One region of the Salinicoccus sp. ID82-1 genome, then DNA from elsewhere that is predicted to be linked to it. Evidence: riboswitches for the same ligand, from Rfam matches in the RefSeq annotation. Region 1 holds a riboswitch; the other holds the start of a gene.

Evidence for each region. Region 1 has a riboswitch for lysine ahead of J4760_RS03715 (aspartate kinase). Riboswitches for the same ligand answer to the same signal wherever they lie in the genome.
Region 2: linked by a shared signal. The riboswitch ahead of J4760_RS08745 (Na+/H+ antiporter NhaC family protein) and the one ahead of J4760_RS03715 (aspartate kinase) in region 1 are both predicted to bind lysine.

The regions. Positions count from the first base shown of each region.
Region 1 covers NZ_JAGFLY010000001.1:708,882-716,115, reverse strand. Annotated here, with positions in the region: gene J4760_RS03735 (threonine aldolase family protein) at 1-924, opposite strand, end outside; gene J4760_RS03730 (CvfB family protein) at 1,038-1,907, opposite strand; gene J4760_RS03725 (NAD-dependent protein deacylase) at 1,919-2,647, opposite strand; gene J4760_RS03720 (ABC-F family ATP-binding cassette domain-containing protein) at 2,732-4,336, shown strand; lysine riboswitch at 4,420-4,598, shown strand; gene J4760_RS03715 (aspartate kinase) at 4,674-5,876, shown strand; gene J4760_RS03710 (aspartate-semialdehyde dehydrogenase) at 5,895-6,890, shown strand; gene dapA (4-hydroxy-tetrahydrodipicolinate synthase) at 6,883-7,234, shown strand, end outside.
Region 2 covers NZ_JAGFLY010000003.1:192,323-199,556, reverse strand. Annotated here, with positions in the region: gene J4760_RS08770 (ABC transporter permease) at 31-792, opposite strand; gene J4760_RS08765 (ABC transporter ATP-binding protein) at 789-1,493, opposite strand; gene J4760_RS08760 (DUF72 domain-containing protein) at 1,545-2,393, shown strand; gene J4760_RS08755 (sulfite exporter TauE/SafE family protein) at 2,469-3,290, shown strand; gene J4760_RS08750 (bifunctional metallophosphatase/5'-nucleotidase) at 3,301-4,617, shown strand; lysine riboswitch at 4,665-4,827, shown strand; gene J4760_RS08745 (Na+/H+ antiporter NhaC family protein) at 4,909-6,501, shown strand; gene lipA (lipoyl synthase) at 6,643-7,234, shown strand, end outside.

The DNA of each region.
Region 1 (7,234 bases):
ATGGAATGCATACTTTGATTTCAGAGCGTCAATCTGTGCACTGGTCAGTATGGGAAAGATCTGATTCGTTGATGCGGGCGCGTACATTTCGATATGCTTCTTTTCGAAAGCTTCCGTCAGACGGTGGGCCATCTCTATGGCGTGCTTTGATATTTCAAAGTACAGTCCATCTTCAAAAAGTACTTCGAATTGAATCCCGAGCAGTCTGCCTTTGGCAAGCATACCGCCTTTCTGTTTCATGATATAGCGGAAATCCGGCTTGATATCATCATTGGTGATGACGATGGCTTCACCGAACAGTGCGCCGACTTTTGTGCCGCCGATATAGAATACATCACATAGGCCGGCCAGATCGCGGATGCTTGTATCATTATCCCGGGATGCAAGTGCATATCCCAGTCTGGCACCATCAACCATCAGATACAGATTGTTTTCAGTACACGCTGCCCTGAGCTGTTCGAGTTCCTGCCTCGAGTATAAAGTCCCGGATTCGGTCGGCTGTGAAATATAGACCATCTTCGGCTGCGGCATATGTTCATGCGTCGGGTCGTTCCAGTGGCCCTCTACAAAATGTCTGGCCTGTTCGGCATTTATTTTGCCATGCTCGTTTGCAATTTCCAGAACCTTATGCCCCGTCGATTCGATGGCACCTGTTTCATGACCTGAAATATGGCCACTGTCAGGCGCAATGACCCCCTGATGAGGTCTGAGCATGGATGCAATGATGGTCATATTGGCCTGTGTGCCACCGACCATGAAGTGGACATCGACGTCACTGTCGCAAAGCTCGCGGATATACGCCTTGGCAGTGTCCGTGTGATGATCCGTACCATAGCCCGGCAGCTGTTCATTATTGGTTTCCGACAGACGCTTCAGAATCGATTCATGTGCGCCTTCTATGTAGTCACTGTCAAATCTGATCATCTAAACCCTCTTTTCCTGATTCTTTTCATATTCATTCCAAGGATACCCCAATTGATGATGCCTGCTCAATATAAATGACCCTCCAGCAATAACTGGAGGGTCATCAGCAATATCTATTGGTTTTTCGCTACTGTCTCCATGCTCGTCTGTTCGACTTTGCCTTCTTTCATCAGGCGGCCGAGCGCACGTTTGAACGAAGCTTTCGACATGTTGAATGCTTCTCTGATATCTTCAGGAGAGCTTTTATCGGTCAGCGGCATGCTGCCGCCATTTTTCGTAATGTAGTCCATCAGCTTTTCACTGTCGGCATCCATCTTTTTGTATGCCTGCTGGATGAAGGAACCATTGATTTCGCCTTTTTCATTGATGCCGATGACTCTGAATTTCTTCAGCTCACCAAGGCGCGGCTCTGCTTCGCGCTCACTCTCATGTACAAAAACCTTGTGTCCGTCACCGGTCAGCATGAATGTGCCTACTCTGAGCAGACGGTACGGACGGCCTTCGAGCCATTTATTCTTCATTTCTTTGAATTTCTCCTGATCGATCGGTGTGAAGCGTTCTGCCGCCTCATTTTCACTGATGAGCCTGCCGTAGAGCTGGTTATCATGCTCTGCCCTCAAAGTGAGATACAGCTCGTCGCCCTCTTTCGGCCAGACGTCTTTGACTTTCGGAAGATCGATCCAGGGTATGAGAATATCTCTCGGTGCGCCGACATTGACGTATGCGCCGTCCCTGTTCACTTCCGTGACAGTGGCATAGCCGTACTGGCCTACGGATGCTGTCGGTACGATGGGTGCTGCAAAGAGTTCCCCGGTTCTGTTCGGGTAGATGAATGCACTGACCTCATCGCCGATGTCAAATTCGTTTTCGGATGCAGAAGCGTTCATTCTGATATACTGTGCATCTTCTGTCTTCAGATGATATGTCGATCCTTCCTTCTTGATGACTTCCAAAAATTGTACTGTTCCTGATATGGGTTCCATATAATTTCTCCTTAGCTATTGTAGATGTGCGCAATGACGTCCGTCATATCCTGATTGATGGTGAGGTCTGCTGCACGATCGAATGGTGTTTCATCCTTATTGATGATGACGAAATGATTGCCGTTGAAATAGTTGATGAGGAACGCCGCCGGATTTACGACAAGTGATGTGCCCATAACGATAAGTGTGTCGGCACGTTCAAGCTTGTCCATGGCCGAGCGGATTACCGATTCGTCCAGCATTTCTTCATATAGTACGATGTCCGGTCTTACCACACCCCCGCAATCGCATTGCGTCATATCCTGTTCGATGATCGTCTGCTTGGCAAACTGCCTGTGGCAGACGGTGCAATGGAAGTGGTTGATCGTTCCGTGAAGCTCATCCACATTGCGGCTGCCTGCTTCTGTGTGCAGACCATCTATATTCTGGGTGATGACGCCGAGTGAGCGGCCATTCTTTTCTTCAGCTGCAATGAAGTCATGCACGATGTTCGGTGCTTTATCGAGATACATCAGCCGTTTCCGGTAGAACCGGACGAAGCTTTCGGGTTCATTTACAAGATGCGACCGGCTCAGCAGATATTCGGGCGAATGGCCCTGCCTGCTGATCTCGTCAAACAACCCTCCCATGCTTCTGAAGTCGGGAATCCCACTTGCGACAGACACTCCTGCACCAGTGAAAAATACACTGCGTCGGCTGCTCCTGATGATGTCCGAAAATCGGCTTGATTCATGTTCCATCGGTCACTGACCTCCTAGAATTATATTTCAATGGTACCATAAATGTGGTATCATCGCTTAAGAATATACTAAAGGAGAGTGCCTATGCTACAGGTTACAGATATCAGTCTGAGGTTTGGCGACCGCAAACTGTTTGAAGATGTAAATATAAAGTTCACACCCGGAAACTGCTATGGTCTGATCGGGGCGAATGGTGCCGGCAAATCGACGTTTCTTAAAATACTTTCAGGAGAACTGGAAGCACAGACAGGTCATGTGAGCATGGGGAAAGACGAGAGACTGGCCGTGCTGAAGCAGAACCAGTTCGGATATGAAGATCAGCGCGTACTCGATGTTGTCATGATGGGTCATGCGAAGCTATGGGATATCATGAATGAAAAGAATGAAATATATATGAAACCGGACTTCTCCGATGAGGACGGCATGCGTGCTGCCGAACTGGAAGGCGAATATGGTGAGATGGGTGGCTGGACTGCTGAAGCGGACGCTGAAAGCCTCCTCCATGGTCTCGGAATCGGTTCAGATCTGATTGACAGGAACATGTCCGAGCTTGAAAACAATCAGAAAGTGAAAGTCCTGCTGGCACAGAGCCTGTTCGGCAACCCGGACGTCCTGCTGCTCGATGAGCCGACCAACGGTCTCGATATCGAAGCGATACAGTGGCTCGAAGAGTTTCTCATGAACTTCGACAACACTGTCATCGTCGTCTCCCACGACCGGCACTTCCTGAACAACGTCTGTACGCATATCGCGGACCTCGACTTCGGCAAGATCCAGGTCTATGTCGGCAACTATGACTTCTGGTACCAGTCCAGCCAGCTCGCCTTGCAGATGGCACAGGAACAGAACAAGAAAAAGGAAGAGAAGATCAAGGAACTGAAGGATTTCGTGGCACGCTTCAGTGCGAATGCATCCAAATCCAAACAGGCGACAAGCCGTAAGAAGACCCTTGAGAAGATTGAACTTGATGATATCAAACCGTCTTCAAGAAAATATCCATTCGTCCACTTCACGCCTGAGCGCGAAATCGGCAACGATCTGCTTCAGGTCAAGAACCTTTCCCACACGGTCGACGGACAGAAGGTTCTGGATAATGTGAATTTCACACTGGATCCATATGACAAGACAGTACTGATCAGCTACTCGGAAATTGCCCGCACTACCCTGCTGCGCATTCTTGCTGGTGAGATCACACCGGATGAAGGAGAAGTCAAATGGGGCGTGACGACAAGCCATAGTTTCCTGCCAAAAGACAACTCGGAGTATTTCGAAGGTGTCAACCTCAATCTGGTCGACTGGCTGCGCCAGTATGCCCCACCTGAAGAACAGACCGAGACATTCCTGAGAGGGTTCCTCGGCCGCATGCTCTTCAGCGGTGAAGAAGCGAAGAAAAAGGCGAATGTGCTGTCCGGTGGAGAGAAAGTGCGTGCCATGCTGTCGAAAATGATGCTGTCGAAATCCAATGTACTCATTCTGGATGAGCCGACCAACCACCTGGATCTGGAAAGCATTACTTCCGTCAACGATGGATTGAAGAAATTCAAAGGATCCATCATCTTTGCATCCCATGACTTCGAATTCATCAATACCATTGCAAACAAGGTGCTCGAACTCGAGAAGACAGGTGCAATGGTCAAGGAATCGACGTATGAAGAGTACTTGAAAGATAAAGGACTCATCAAGTCGTAATTGTGTTGCAATTGTCTATTTTTAAAAAAGTGGTTTACATGCATCCGTTATGTATGTATAATGACATTTATAAAATTTAATAATCAGTTGGATGAGGCGCATCAATCATGAGTAGCCACTTATCAAAGCCTGCGAGCTTTAAGTGTGTAAAAGGGTGAGATGCCGAAATAGCTGGCCGTTGCAGCGGTCTGCTATTGGATCTTGAGGTTAAGAGCTACAGATCTGTCATTATTTTAAAAAATAATGGAGTGCATCGCTTGTGTATAAATATAACAAGTCCGGCATTCCGGGCTTGTTTTTTTTGTTTAAGTAAGTACTTCCCCTTTCAGGAGGTCGTATGGAAACAAGTGTATTGAAATTTGGTGGAACATCCGTCGGTGATTTCGACAAGATAAGAGATATTGCCGGGGAACTGCAGTTGCGGGTCTCCCGCGGTGAAAAACTGGTTGTGGTTGTCAGTGCAATGGGTGGCACGACAGACGAACTGCTGCGAAATGCAAGCAGCCTCTCCCACGCTCCGAAAGAGGACCACGTCGCCCTGCTGCTGACGACTGGTGAACAGCAGACCATCTCCTATCTGTCGATTGTGCTTGAGGATCTCGGCGTCAGGACAAAGGCCATGACGGGTTACCAGGCCGGCATACGGACATTCGGCGGTCATATGAAAAGCAGAATTGCAGATATAGATCAGGATCGGCTGAAAGCGGTACTAAAGACACATGATATCATCGTCATTGCAGGGTTTCAGGGCATCAACGATGATCTGGAGGTCACAACACTCGGCCGGGGCGGCTCCGACACGACTGCAGTAGCCATTGCGGCACGCTGCAGTATGCCATGTGAAATCTATACGGATGTGGATGGCGTATATGCTACAGACCCGAGAGTCTACAGCGAGGCTCATAGAATATACGAGATCACATATGATGAAATGATGGAGATGAGTGCACTCGGTGCGGGAGTGCTTGAAACAAGATGCATAGAAATTGCGAAAAATCATGCCATCCCACTCTACCTGGGACGGACATTATCCGAAGAGAAAGGAACATGGATCATGCAGGATACACAAGTACTTGAAAAGAAAGCGGTCACCGGAGCTGCACTTGATGATGATATCATCCATGTCACACTCTATGAACCCCAGCGGGAGTCGACGTTGATATTCGATCTTTTCGAGAAATTCGAACAGCACGATGTCAACATCGATATGATTTCGCAGGTTGTCAACAGCGAAGGGTTCCAGCTGTCCTTTACAGTCAAGGGCACAGATTCACACCGGCTGGAGCAGATATTTGAAGCGGTCGGCCATATGCACCCGGAAATGGTGCTCGATGCAAGAACCGGCCGCTCGAAGGTGTCCATAATCGGTTCCGGCATGCGGGATATGACAGGCGTGGCATCGAAGGCATTCATGGCCCTGCAGACATCAGGCATTCCGTTCTACCAGACGACGACTTCGGAGATCAGTATCTCCTATGTCGTAGACAGTGAAAATGACAGGCAGGCAGTCGAAGTACTGGCAAGTGCATTCGGATTATAAAACTAGGAGGAAATTGATATGGTCAAAGTAGCAATAGTTGGAGCGACAGGTGTTGTCGGAAACAAGATGATCGAGATGTTCGAGCAGTATGAGATAGAGGCGGATGAGCTTGTACTCTTCTCTTCCCCACGTTCTGCAGGTAAGGAAATTGAAGTGCTTGGCCGGACACTTACAGTCAGGGAACTGAATGAGGAATCGGCGAAGGAGCCTTTCGACTACGTCGTCATGAGTGCCGGCGGCGGAACAAGCAAGGAGTTTGCACCGATTTTTGAAGAGAACGGCGCCATCGTCATAGACAACTCCAGCCAATGGCGGATGCATGAGGATATCGACCTGATCGTGCCGGAAATCAATACACCGAAACTTGAACGCGGCATCATCGCAAATCCCAACTGCTCGACCATACAGTCCGTCGTTGCCCTCCAGCCGCTGAAAGAAAAATACGGACTGAAAAGAGTGCACTACACGACCTACCAGGCGGTATCCGGTTCCGGTTCAGGCGGTCTGAGAGACCTTGAAGCGGGAGCAAAAGGAGAAGCACCGACGACCTATCCCCACCCGATCTATGATAATGTACTGCCCCACATCGATGTCTTCATGGCAGACGGCTATACGAAAGAAGAAATCAAGATGATGGATGAAACGAAGAAGATACTCGACCAGCCCGACCTGCGGGTGACAGCAACCTGTGTCAGAGTACCGGTATCGAACAGCCACAGCGTACACATCAACGTCACTCTGGATCAGGAGGCAACGGTTGAGGAAGTACGGGAAGCATTCAGGGATATCCCCTACATCAAACTGCTGGATGATCCGGCGAACAATGTCTATCCGACACCACTTGAAAGCACAGGGGAACAGGAAGTATCCGTCGGCCGCATACGCAGGGATGATTCGCTTGAGAACACATTCCATATATGGTGCACAGCAGACAACCTGCTGAAAGGTGCAGCGCAGAACACGGTACAGATATTAAAAATGATGATGGAAACGGAGAGGGTTCAGAATGGATGACATTTTGATTTTTGAAGGCATCGGTGTAGCCATGACCACACCATTTACAGATGATGCGGTGGATTATGCAGCATTCAGAACGCACATCGAATACCTGATTGAAAACAATGCTCAGGCGCTGATCATCAATGGTACAACAGGAGAATCCCCTACTCTGGACGGGGAAGAGATGCGTGGCCTGCTGAAAACGGCAGTGGAGACAGTTGCAGGCCGTGTACCTGTCATTGCAGGAACCGGCACCAATTCGACACGGACAACCATTACACATTCGCAGTATGCTGCCGAGGTCGGTGCGGACGGTCTGATGCTGATCACCCCATACTACAATAAAAGCAGCCAGCGTG
Region 2 (7,234 bases), on a different contig from region 1:
GGCACCTCTTTTCATCTCCAACATCTCCTTCTATTTCCGATACTGCAGCCCCACAAACTGCATTTTCTGGTTGAACAGCTTCGGATAGGCGAGATACCCGACCATGACTGAGGACATGGCTGCGGTGGTGAGTATCAGAAACAGGATCAGAAGCTGATACATGACGGCTTCCATCGGAGCGGCACCCCCGATGATCAGTCCGCTCATCATGCCGGGAAGCTGGACGAGGCCCATCGTCTTCTGTGCTTCGATGGTCGGTATCATGCTGGTCTGTATGGCGGACTTCAGACTTTTATCGATGGCCACTTTCGGCTGTCCGCCCATGGAAAGGATGAGTTCGATGGTCTCATCGCTGCGGTCGACTTCATCCTTGAATCTGTTCAGGAAGAGGAGGGAGAGGACCATGCAGTTGCCGATGATCATCCCGCTGATCGGTATGACTTCCTCCGGAACGAACGGAATGATGCCGAACCCGAGCATGATGCCCATCGTCACGACTTCCACAACGACGAGGGTGAAGACGATCATCCAAGTGATGCCCGGGATACCATCCCCTTTTTTTATGATATTCTGCGTAGCTGCAGCAATCATCAGCAGGATCATCAGTATGATGTAGACCGGATTGTCGCTCTCGAAAACGAAGGTCAGAATGTAGCCGATGATCAGCAGCTGTATGATCGACCGGACGGTCGCGATGATGATATCCTTCTCAAGGCCGAGTTTCAGTACAAGTGCCAGTCCGAGCGGGATTGCGATGAATATGAGTGACAGGGCGAGCTGGGCGTATGTCAAAGTGCTTCCCCCTCGAGAAAATTTTTGATGAGTGGATTATCGGATTCATCGATGAACGCGGCATTCCCGTATTCGATGAGTTCCCCGGCTGCCAGGAACCACATGTCATCACTGACGCGCCGAGCCTGATCAAGATCATGCGTAATCCAGATGACAGTGACATTGTATTCGCGCTGCAGTCTGACGATGAGGCGTTCGACCTCCTTGACCATGCGGTAGTCGAGGCTTGCGGTGATTTCATCGAGCAGCAGAACTTCAGGGCGGTTGACCAGCGTGCGGGCGATCGACACACGGCTCTTCTCACCGCCGGACAGTGACTTGATGTTCTGGTCGAGTGGAATGCCGTCGAGGTCGACACGTCTGAGCAGTTCGACCGCACGGTCCTGCTCCAGCCTCTCATTGAATATGGCTTTTGGCAGATTGAGGTTGTCATATACTGTTCCGCCGATCATCGGTGCACTCTGGAAGGCCATGCCGATGCGTTTTCTCAGTTCGACCATGTCCATATCCTGAATATTTTCACCTCTGAAAAATATATTGCCGGAGTCAGGCGACAGCAGCCCATTGATATGCTTCAGGCACGTCGTCTTACCCGCACCACTCGGGCCGACAAAAGTTGTAATTCTGGCTTCGTTGAAGTGTCCGCTGATATTATGGAGGATGTTCCGATGGCTTACATTTTCAAATTCGATTATACTCATATTGAAGTGTGCTCCTTAAAAGTTGTGTTACAATAAAGCAAGGTGATTTCTATGATTTATATTGGATTGACGGGCTGGGGGGATCATCATGACCTCTACACAGACCTTTCAAATAAAAAAGACAAACTGGCTACATACGCCGGATATTTCCCGATTGTCGAGCTGGATTCCACCTACTATGCCATCCAGCGTACTTCAACGATCGAAAAATGGTGTAATGAAACGCCGGATAAATTCAGATTTGTCGTCAAAGCCCACCAGTACATGACCGGCCATAGCGACTATCGCGACCATTATGATTCCATCAAGGATGTTTTCAGTGCGTATCGTGATATGCTGCGTCCCATGGACAAGGCAGGCAAACTCGGCTTCGTCCTTCTTCAGTTCCCGCCGTGGTTCGACTGCAATCACAAAAACATTCGCTATGTGAAATACGCAACAGAGCAGCTGCAGCCATACAAGGTTGCGGTCGAATTCAGAAACCAGACATGGTTCGAGGAACAGTACAGGGAAGAGACACTGTCTTTTCTCGACAATAATAATATCATCCACAGCATCTGCGATGAACCGCAGGCCGGCATCGGAAGCATTCCTTTCGTCAACCGGGTGACCAATCGGACGGCTTTCATCCGGCTCCATGGGCGCAACGTGCACGGGTGGACACAAAAGGACCGCACCAGCGAGGAATGGCGCAACGTAAGGTACCTATATGATTATAACAGACAGGAATTGGAATGGCTGAAAAGACAGGTCGAAATTCTGAAGCATAAGACAAAGGATATCTATATTGTTTTCAACAACAATTCCGGCGGCCATGCTGCAGGCAACGCCCAGGACTTCATGACGCTGATGGGGATACGCTATGATGGACTGTCGCCGAAACAGCTTAAATTATTCTAGGGAATCAAGACAAAGGGGAAATTCCGAAGGGAAACTACAGCCAGGATTTTCTGGTTTTCTAAAGGAGCAATACGAATGGAATACATCATCCTCATACTGATCGGGCTTTTCGCATCGGCTCTCGGTGCCCTGGTCGGCATCGGAGGCGGGGTCATCATTGTGCCGCTGCTCATATTCTTCGGTATCAATGCAGGGATACTGGAGCGCATCACCCCCCAGAGTGCCGTCGGCACTTCCAGTCTCGTTTTGATTGTCATCGGCCTGTCTGCAATGATCTCCTATGGACGGAGCAACCAGGTCGATATGAAAAATGGCTTGCGGTTTCTCATCGGAATCATGCCCGGCGCCTTTGTCGGATCCTACGCGAGCCAGTTCTTCACCATCGACAGCTTCAACCTTTACTTCGGTATATTTCTTATTTTTCTAAGCACACTGCTTATCATCAGGGACAGGATCAAACCGATTTCCATCTTCCAGAATGAACGCTATATGGAGCCGCATGTCGACAACATGGGGGACGTTCACCACTATGGTTTTCCCGCTTGGATCGCCATCCTCTCAACATTCATCGTCGGCTTCTTCACAGGTCTTTTCGGCATCGGTGGCGGGGCGCTGATGACACCGCTCATGCTGCTCGTATTCCGCATGCCGGCGTCAATCGCCATCGGAACGAGCATGATGATGGTCTTCTTTTCCGGCACAGCAGCTGCCGTCGGACATGTCCTGCAGGGCAATGTGGATTTCTGGTATGCTCTGTTCATCGTTCCGGCTGCATTCTTCGGTGCCAAGATCGGTGTCTCGATCAACCGGCGCTTCAATTCCGATACGATGGTTGTCGTGCTGCGTACGGTTCTGCTGCTCCTTGGCGTATACATGATTCTACAGACCATCATATAGAGGTGATTCGATGGAAGTGAAACTATTTCATACAAATGACATTCATAGTCATCTATACAACTACTTGAAAATAAAAGATTTTCTGCACAACAAAAAACGTCAGCATAAGCATAATATGGTGTATGTCGACCTTGGAGATCACGTCGATCGATCGCATCCCTATACCGAAGCGACGCTCGGCAAAGGCAATATCGATATTCTGAATGATGCCGGATGCGAAGTGGCGACCATCGGCAATAACGAAGGCATCACACTGCAGAAGGAGGATCTCAAATCCCTGTACGACAATGCGGATTTCGACGTCATCTGCGCCAACCTGCGTGAGGTCGGCAGTGAGTCTCCATACTTCAGACCGTACGTCATCAAGGAGATCAATGGCATCAAGTTCGGCTTCATCGCTGCCACCGTCGAGTTCACCCCATTCTATAAGGCACTCGGATGGGAAGTATCGGAGAGCTTCGACTGGATCCTCGAGGCGATTCGTGAAATCAATACTGAAGTCGACTGCATTGTCATGATGAGCCATCTTGGCAGATATGACGACGAGTCCCTTGCGATGATGTTCCCGGAAATCGATGTCATACTGAGCTCCCATACACATCACTACTTCGAAGAAGGCGAGTGGATCGGCGATACGCTGCTCGCCGCTGCCGGACGCTACGGTGACTACGTGGGTGAAGTGACACTCGAATTTGACGAGAAGACGCTTGTCGGCAAGCGTGCACGTCTCTATGATACGGATCTGCTTACGAGCAGCGATGACCACTACTATGAGATGGGGCGTGATATGCTCTCCACTGTGATCAAGGATTCGGCGGCGCCGATCGAGCGCAGGCTCTATTCGACGAGCAGTTTCATCACATCACTCGCCCGTATGGTCCGCCTGTTTACGGACAGCGATGCCAGCCTGATCCATACAGGTCTCATCGTAAAACCGTTTGAAGGTGGCATGCTGACGGACTATGATCTGCACAAGGTCCTGCCCCATGCGATCAATACAGTGCAGATCGAGCTGACAGGACGGGAGCTGAAGGAGATATTCAGCCAGGCCTCAAAGCACGAATTCAAGGATGAGATCATACGGGGCCTCGGTTTCAGAGGTGACATATTCGGCTGCTTCGTCGCCGAGAATATCGGCTACGTCCAGTCCGAACGTGAATACTACATCAACGGCGAAGTGATCGAGGACCGCAGGCACTATACACTCGGCACTCTGGACATGTATACATTCGGCAGGATCTTCCCGCAGTTCCGATACTCGAGAAAAGTATACAAGATGCCTGAATTCCTGAGGGATATCGTCAAGATCTACAGCTCGGAACTGTAGTTGAAAAACAGACAATATATGATATAATATTCTATAACAATTGAAGAACGAAAAGTAGAGGTCGCAACGGCTAGGAGTACGTGAGGGAGCAGGCATGCTTTGAACTCATGGAAAGGAGCAGTTGCCGAAGGATGCGCCCGGCGGGGTGATGTTCTGGGGTCAGGTCGAACAGGTCTGGCACTGTCATTGCGATGATGCGCTACAACCTGGTGAGAGACGTCACGGTGGCTGATTCTGTAATGCTGCTGTGACGTCTTTTTTGTAGTCCAAATAAACTTCAGGAGGATATATATGGAAAGTATACTCAACTGGGAGTACATCTCCCTCATCCCGCCATTACTGACACTGGTTCTCGTCGTATTGACCCGCAAGGTGGGCATCAGCCTTGGTGTCGGCATCATCACTTCGGCGTTTGTCGTTGCCGGTGCAGGCATCGTTGAAACACTCCGGATAATCTGGAACAGCTTTGCCATGATTTTTGTCGATGGCGGCACCATCAACACGTGGAACGCCTTCATCCTCATCTTTCTCAGTCTGCTCGGCATCATGACGGCTTTCATCAACATGTCGGGTGGCGCAAAGGCGTTCACTGCATGGGCCCTGACAAAAGTGAAGTCCCGCAGGGGAGCGAACTTCGCAACAGCACTGCTCGGCATCATCGTATTCATCGATGATTATTTCAGTGCACTGATCGTCGGCCAGGTGGCAAAACCGCTTACCGATAAATACAACGTTTCAAGAGCAAAGCTCGCCTATCTGATCGATACGACGGCTTCACCAGTTTCCGTCATCGCACCCATATCAAGCTGGGGTGCCGGCATCATGGGACTTGTGGCACCGCTGCTTACAGCAGCCGGTCTTGTTGCCATTTCGCCATTCCAGGCGTTCGTCTACATGATTCCGATGAATTTCTATGTACTGACCGCCATCGCCATGATGTTCATCGTCATCGCTACCCGGTTCGATATCGGTCCGATGCGCAAGCATGAGACGCTGGCGCTCAATGAAGGCCGCGTCGTGGAGAATCCACGTGAAGTGCCCGGAGAAACGGATGAAGCGCTTCCCGTCCATCAGGATGGCTCGGCAAAAGCGCTGATCATTCCGATTCTCGGTCTGGCACTGACTGTCATTGTGGCGATGTTCATTACAGGTGCAATGACCGGCGGTTCTGTGGATATCTTCAGCATTTTCGAAAATACACTCGTAACACATTCGCTTGTCATCGGTGGTGTTGTCGGCCTGGTGCTCAGCCTGTTCTACTTCTTCAAGGATACGCGTCACAACAGCGACTTCGGCAAGAGTGAAATCTGGCTTGGCGTGAAGACCGGATTCATGGCGATGTTCCCGGCCATCCTCGTACTGACACTGGCATGGATGATCGGTGACCTGATCGGTCAGCTCGGTACAGGAGAACTGCTCGGTGCCATGGTCGAACAATCCAGCCTCCCGACAGGCGTCCTGCTTGCGGTTGTCTTCGCAGTGGCCTGTCTGATGGCATTGGCGACGGGTACGAGCTGGGGATCTTTCGGCATTCTGATCCCGATCACCGGTGAGATCATGATTTCACTCGGTGCAACGGACCTGCTGCTGCCAAGTATCGCAGCAGTACTGGCCGGAGCGGTATTCGGCGACCACTGCTCACCAATATCCGACTCCACGATCCTGTCCTCGACAGGTGCCGGGTGCAACCATATCGTCCACGTCATGACCCAGCTGCCGTACGCGGTCCTGTCTGCACTGATTGCGCTTGTCGGCTATCTGGTCCTCGGACTGACCTCAAGCCTGCTGCTATCGCTTGGTGCCCTGCTCGTGCTGATCATACTTGTTTTCGTTGTGGCAAAAGTCGTCTACACGCCGATTGCCAGAAGGAATACTCAATCATAATACTGATCATGGAACCTCCACTTTCGAGTGGAGGTTTTTCTATCATCCAACAATTTCAACAATTTCAATTTTTCCTACTTTATCTGTATAATTATGATAATATGAGTATGACATCTACATAAATAAGGGAGGCATTGCAACATGGCCACAAAAAATGAAGAAATTCTAAGAAAACCCGACTGGCTGAAGATCAAACTGAACACGAATAAGAACTATACCGGACTGAAGAAGATGATGCGGGAGAAGAACCTGCATACCGTATGTGAAGAAGCGAAATGTCCAAATATCCATGAGTGCTGGGGAGAGCGCCGCACTGCGACATTCATGATTCTTGGTGCGGTATGTACGCGTGCATGCAGGTTCTGCGCCGTGAAGACGGGCCTGCCGAACGAACTTGACTGGGATGAACCGAATCGTGTGGCGGAATCCGTCGAGCTGATGAATCTCAAGCACGTTGTCATTACTGCAGTGGCAAGGGATGACCTGAAGGATGGTGGGTCGGCTGTCTATGCAGAGACTGTCAGAAAAGTACGGGAGAAGAATCCGTTTACGACCATCGAAGTATTGCCATCCGATATGGGTGGCGAGTATGATAGTCTGAAGACGCTGATGGATGCCAAACCGGATATACTGAATCATAACATCGAGACGGTCGAGCGTCTGACGCCAAGAGTGCGTGCCAAGGCGAAGTATCACAGGACACTTGAGTTCCTGCAGCGTTCCAAGGAGATGT